3 regions of the Psychrobium sp. MM17-31 genome follow, and region 3 is predicted to be linked to each of the others. Evidence: predicted binding sites of a transcription regulator. Region 3 holds the regulator's gene; each other region holds the start of a gene.

Region 1 (2,283 bases), on a different contig from region 3:
ACAGGATTACCCTGTTTTACCGCTAAATTTGCACGATTGTATAAATAAAATTGTAATTGTGGCTGGGTTAATTCTGGTTCTTTTAAAGAATTTAGTCCCTCGACTGCCTGCTTAATATTTCCTTGAGTGATATCTAACTTGGCGAGCTGCAATATGTGAATTTTCGAGTCTTGTTGAGAAATTTTATGGCTGACTTTTTGTCGCGCATCCCTAGGAAATTGTTCACTATAATCCCAGTCGTTCTGGAATAATTTATCTGGTTCTTCGGCATGGGAAACTGAAAAGGCAGTTAGCATTAAAACAATAGGTATTAATAAAATTCTCAACAGATAACTCTTCCAATGACAAAAAAACAAAAACCACCGATAACGGTGGTTTCTCGCTGATTATAGTCGCTAACTCTACCAATACTAGAATTATTTTCAGATTATCCGAAATTACTTTTCCCAAGGCGTACGGCGATGTAAATGGGATAAATCAAATGGCGTAATTTGATACACATAATAATTAAGCCAATTTGAAATCAATAAATTAGCATGACTTCGCCAGCAACCTCTTGGCTCTTGGCTTGCATCGTCATTAGGAAAATAATTGGTTGGAATCGATGGTGATAATCCCGCATCATTATCCCGCTTGTACTCATCGCCAAGTGTCGAGACATTGTATTCAGGGTGCCCCAAAACAAATAAACGGCGTCTGTCTTTACTCACCACCAAGTAAGCCCCAGCTTCATCGGAGGCAGCGAGAATATCGAGATCAGGATGCTGACGCAGCTCATCAACATTCATTTGTGCCAAGCGAGAATGCGGCACCCAAAATTCATCATCGAAACCACGCAGCAGTGGATCGTGAAGCTGACTGCGCTGATGTAAAAACACCCCAGCGATTTTTTTATCGCGAATGTAACGCTCTAAATCATACAAATGATAAAAAGCCGCATGCGCCGCCCAACATAAGAAAAGCGTTGCGGTAACGTGCTGCTGCGACCAATCGAATACTGTTTTTATCTTCTCCCAATAAATCACATCGTCAAAATCAACATCACCCAATGGCGCACCGGTAATAATCAAACCATCGAAGTTTTTATCTTTGATTTCATCAAAATCGCGATAAAAGTCATTCATATGATCTTGTGGTGTGTGTTTTGAAATGTTGCTGTGAATACGTAGAAATTCCACATCCACCTGCAATGGCGTATTAGCTAGTAAGCGCAACAGCTGAGTTTCTGTTTCGATTTTATTGGGCATTAAATTAAGTAATAGCACCTTCATCGGACGAATTTGCTGACTCAAGGCGCGCGACTCGCTCATGACGAAAATATTTTCTTGTCGCAACTCGTTTTTGGCAGGCAGTTTATCGGGAATATTAATTGGCACAGCGCACTCGCTAATTTGTTTTACTACAAGTGTAGATAATTTAACCCAAAGGCATCTAGACGTCTAGATGTTTATCGTGAATTATTTGTTTTAGTCAGGTTACATTCACATCTCGTTACTAGAAAAGCCACCATTATTGTTGACTGTGTCATTAAGGCTGATACATTTATTCGCTGAAAAATCCCGAAAATGGGACATCCCCACTTTCAATACACTCATTTATAAGAACAAAAACAACCGGATTGCTAACATGAAAAAAACTGCAATTGTTACGGCATCGCTTGCTACCCTAGCGCTGACAGCTTGCCAAACGACAAATAACGCCGTTGTCAAACCTGACAGCGATTATCTATGGCTTGAAGAAGTTCAAGGTGAAAAACCGCTAGCTTGGGTTGATGCGCAAAACAACAAAGCCTTTGCGAGCTTGAAATCAAACCCTGTTTATCAACAGAGCTATGATGAAAACCTTAAGCTACTTAACTCAAACGACCGTATCGCCTACGCCACACAACGCGGCGATTACCTGTACAACTTCTGGACGGACAAAAACAATCAGCGCGGCTTATACCGCCGTACAACGCTAGAAGAGTACAAAAAAGAAAACCCGACATGGGAAACGATTTTAGACATCGACGAGCTGGCTAAAAAAGACGGCCAAAGCTGGGTTTACAAAGGTATGAACTGTCTTTACCCAGACTACAACCGCTGTTTAGTCAGTTTATCACCAGGCGGTACCGACGCAGTTGTCGTGCGTGAATTCGACATCAGTAAAAAAGCCTTCGTTAAAGATGGTTTCACCCTGCCAGAAGCCAAAAATTCAATTAGCTGGCGCGACGAAAACTCCGTATTTGTCGGTACTGATTTCGGTAAAGGCAGCTTAACGGATTCAGGTTACCCGGGTGTTGTT
Region 2 (2,283 bases), on a different contig from region 3:
CTCGCCCCTCTTTAAACCAGAGCAAAACACCAGCGCCAGCCTCTAATTCAGGGTGCTCCAGATGTATTTTAGGAATTTCCTCAAATGGTCTATTAGTTTTACTAAGTAGTGGAGTATCAACAGATACCATAATATTTGTAAAAAGGCCCACGCCTGTATAATCTCGATCAATCACACTAGCATCAACTAACTGCTGCTTAATGATATCTTCTTCAAGATCTCCTTCTATAAGAGTATCCAAAACGGATTGTTCGAATTCGCTCAATTTCATAGTTACTTGTGCTTAACGCCTCTCTAATAAGTGAACCATGGCTGGCGGGCGATTCGCTCAGCAAATGGCGTGAAAGTTTTAGTAAATCTTAATTTAGAGGCTTGTTAGTAGGTTCACGTCGAACAAATGCGATTATCACAACACTCCAACTATAAAGGTAAACCAATGGCCAAATCATCCAAATTAAAATTGCTAAGAGTTTACTTGTGCGCTTAAAACAATGATAAGACGAAGTCAGCCAAATCGCGAAAGTAAAGAACAAACCTTGATAAAGTATGATTACTTCCCACCAATACATTTCATCGGAAGTTAATGAGTGATCGAAGAACCTTGGATCGTCGATGTAGCTCAAAACGAACATATGCCCCCAAAGTGCTAAACTCCCTACGGTCATTAATATGACAAATTTATAGTTATCGATAAATCTCATATGCCTACTAACAGCTTAATATGCGGAAGCTGGCGCGATAAATGTTCGCACCAAATTCATGGTAAAAACGAAAGATAAATTAAATATCTAATAATTACAATCATTTAAATTAGTATAAAACAAAGAAATGCGTGAAAGGCGGAAAGAATCCAGATAATAAGTAGAATTAGTTTGTTAAGAAGGAAATAGCGGAAAAGCAACTATAGATATTGCTTAGAAATGAAAGAACCATAACTATCTAACGACAGCATAGTCGAACGAAAAGCGAAAACTATAAAAAGTTAATCACCAAATCCGCATCCTTGCGAGATTACGCATAAGTATCTAAACCGCCATCATCCTTTTTCGACGATGGTTGTTTTTCTTGCTGCTTGTCCACGGTGTAAGTTGGCTCTTCGCCAGTTAAGGTGGTCTTCTCTTCTTCGACAATGCCCTTTTTATTGGTTTTGTCGATTTTCTTTATGCCCTCTTTCGCTGGCGTAACGCTATTGCTCATAGGGCGTGGCAAAATTGAATACAACAGATCTTGTGACATGTGCTGCTCCTTTCTTAATCCACTCTGGTTAGACTCAGTTAAACGTAGCTAGTAACTCTTTGATGTTAATACCTTGTTATCGGCCGAAATTCGATTGTCTTTATTTTATTCAACAACTCGACTAAATGAGTACTGTGTCCCACTAATTAATAAATTGCTATGGCATCTTTTATTTATTTCATTACAATAGACGTCTAGACGTAAAAACACCTTTTTAAATTTTAACGGAAGGCTTTCTGCTATGGCACAACACCTTTTCACTTCAGAATCAGTTTCTGAAGGTCACCCAGATAAAATTGCCGATCAAATTTCTGATGCCGTTCTTGATGCAATTTTAGCACAAGACCCTAAAGCACGTGTAGCGTGTGAAACCTACGTAAAAACTGGCATGGTAATGGTTGGTGGTGAAATCACTACTTCAGCTTGGGTAGACATCGAAGAGATCACTCGTCGCACAGTTCGCGATATTGGCTATGTTCATTCAGACATGGGCTTTGATGCTGACTCTTGTGCAATCTTAAATGCTATCGGTAAGCAATCGCCTGACATTAACCAAGGTGTTGACCGTGAAGATCCTAAAGATTTAGGTGCGGGTGACCAAGGCCTAATGTTTGGTTACGCAAGCAATGAAACTGATGTATTAATGCCTGCGCCAATCACCTACTCTCACAAGTTAGTAAAACGCCAAGCACAAGTTCGTAAAGACGGTACATTGCCGTGGTTACGCCCTGATGCAAAATCACAAGTCACTTTTGCTTATGAAAATGGCATTATCACTGGCATCGATGCCGTTGTTTTATCAACACAGCATTGTGACACTATTGGTCAAGATGATTTAGTTGAAGCGGTAATGGAAACTATCATCAAGCCTACTCTGCCTGAGAAGTGGCTAACTAAAGATACTAAGTACTTCATTAATCCAACTGGCCGTTTCGTTATCGGTGGTCCAATGGGCGATTGTGGTTTAACTGGTCGTAAGATTATTGTTGATACCTACGGCGGCATGGCTCGTCACGGTGGTGGTGCTTTCTCTGGTAAAGATCCATC
Region 3 (2,283 bases):
ATGGTATGTCAGCTCAATTAAGCTCTGCGCCTGCTGACCAGTTATCAAGCGTCGTCCAATCACTCTCTCTTGACTATAAGATTTCACTGTCTTTGGTGGAAGAAAACAGTGTTGCATTGCCCTCATCCTTAACGCAGCAATTGTCACAAGCTGGTGGTTTATTGTTGGGGGAAGAACACGAGGCTTATCTATATAAGCGAATTGCAGGACATGATGGCTATTTACTGCATTTGCAGTTACCAATGGTACAGGAGCACGCCAATTACAATATTGATTTGATGTTAACGCTGCTACTTTATTTGGGCGTAACCGTGATTATTGTGCTGTGGACATTGCCACTGACGCGTCGTTTGCATTTACTGAGCAGTGCCGCTGCTAAGTTTGGCGAGGGCGATTTGTCGGCACGCGTTCCCAAAGCGCGCTTTTCTTATATTCAGCAATTGGAAGATAGCTTTAATGCGATGGCAGATCGGATAGAAACGCTGCTAATGGATAACAAGGTATTGGCGCGCAGTTTGTCTCATGATATTCGAACCCCTGTGGCTTGTTTGCGTTTTGGTATTGAGGCGGCGATGACTGCAGATGATGTTGCCAAGAAAGATAAATACCTCAGCCGTATGGACAGTGAAGTCACGCGGATGGAGGAAATGACGGCGGCTTTTTTAGAATACGCAGGTATGGAACGTCAGCTGGGTAGTGTCCGTTTACAAAGCATTGATTTGGTGCAGTGGCTTGAAACCTTGTGTAAAGACTTGGGGCATTTAGCACAGCAACAAGAAATTACGCTCAACTTCGAGACGCAAGAGTCGGTGGTGGTGTGTGATATTGATAGCCAATGGTTTTATCGCGCCGTACAAAATTTGATTAGTAACGCTATCGATTATGCCGATGGCCAAGTTAGTTGTTTATTGTCGCGAGACAGTAAGGGCATTTATATCGATATTGATGATGATGGCGAAGGCATTGCCGAAGACAAGCAAGCGACGATTTTCGATCCCTTTGTGCGACTAGACTCTCAGCGTTCGCGTGAATCGGGGCACTTTGGATTGGGCTTGGCTATCACCACAAAAATTATGGACTGGCACCATGGCAGTGCGACAGCTCGCAATAATTCTAGCCTAAAAGGCGCAAGGCTTCGATTAACATTGCCTGTTTGATTAAAGCTAAAAATAAAAAAGCGACTCTGAGAGTCGCTTTTTTGTTATCTGATTATTACCGAAGATAATTAGTCTTCGTTATTCTCGGCTAGGTAGGCTTCTAGGGTTCCTAGCTCTTCCATTAATACGCGAGCAGCTTCTGGAATTGCACTTGGCTTGTCTTTAGATAAATCGCTATCTTCTGGTAATGGTTGGCCAGTGTAGGCGTGTAAGAAAGCTTCACACAATAATTCGCTGTTAGTGGCGTGACGCAGGTTGTTTACTTGGCGACGCGTGCGCTCATCAGTCAGGATTTTTAACAGTTTTAATGGTACTGATACGGTGACTTTTTTAACTTGTTCGTTCTTTTTACCGTGTTCAGCATATGGACTAATATATTCGCCATTCCAGACTGTCATGAAAATACCTTTGCTATTATAGTGAGTAGTGAGTTGTTACAGTGGGTAATTGTAACACCCTGTATAAAAAATCCTGCCGATTTTAACGGTTACATGAGCACTGTCAAATATAAGCATAAACTTATTCTTATTTAGACGTCTAAACATCTTGACGTCCATGCGTGCTTCGTTTAAATTGGCCATCTAGACATCCTTTATAACCCAGTCATTCATTAAGTCAACTTTTGTTGGAGGTTTTATGAGCAAATTTGGACACCAGACCATTGCAGTGCGCGGTGGTATTGATACAGATACACAGTACGGTGCTGTGGTTCCTCCTATTTACCTTTCCAGCAATTACACTTTTAAAGGCTACGATCAACCACGTGAATATGATTATGCTCGTCGTGGCAATCCGACCCGTAGCCAATTCGCACAAGCATTAGCCGACTTAGAAGGTGGTAGTTACGGCGTGATTACCAGTACTGGGTTGTCGGCAATTACCACAGTTATTCAGTTGCTATCGCCACAAGATACATTAGTGATCCCACACGATTGTTATGGCGGCACCTACCGTATGTTCGATCATTTAGCGCGTCGTGGTTTGTTTACCTTGGTGGTTGTCGATCAAGCAGATGAAGCGGCATTAGAGAGTGCATTGTCACAAAAGCCGAAGATGGTTTGGTTAGAAACGCCGAGTAATCCTTTATTGCGTATTGTCGATATCAAATCTATTGCCGCTAAAGCAA

The links. The regulator MetJ, encoded in region 3, represses methionine synthesis genes. The targets are predictions, from matches to a motif close to TAGACGTCTAGACGTCTA.
Region 1: metA (homoserine O-succinyltransferase) is a predicted target of MetJ. The motif match lies at 1,433-1,450, and genes of this name have one in related genera.
Region 2: metK (methionine adenosyltransferase) is a predicted target of MetJ. The motif match lies at 1,424-1,441, and genes of this name have one in related genera.

Annotation. Positions count from the first base shown of each region.
Region 1 is NZ_JAKRGA010000003.1:713,585-715,867, forward strand. It holds gene MHM98_RS12010 (hypothetical protein) at 1-326, opposite strand, end outside; gene metA (homoserine O-succinyltransferase) at 438-1,376, opposite strand; gene MHM98_RS12020 (prolyl oligopeptidase family serine peptidase) at 1,627-2,283, shown strand, end outside.
Region 2 is NZ_JAKRGA010000003.1:539,517-541,799, forward strand. It holds gene MHM98_RS11200 (hypothetical protein) at 1-271, opposite strand, end outside; gene MHM98_RS11205 (hypothetical protein) at 1,012-1,236, opposite strand; gene metK (methionine adenosyltransferase) at 1,478-2,283, shown strand, end outside.
Region 3 is NZ_JAKRGA010000005.1:32,238-34,520, reverse strand. It holds gene MHM98_RS14890 (ATP-binding protein) at 1-1,157, shown strand, start outside; gene metJ (met regulon transcriptional regulator MetJ) at 1,226-1,555, opposite strand; gene metB (cystathionine gamma-synthase) at 1,794-2,283, shown strand, end outside.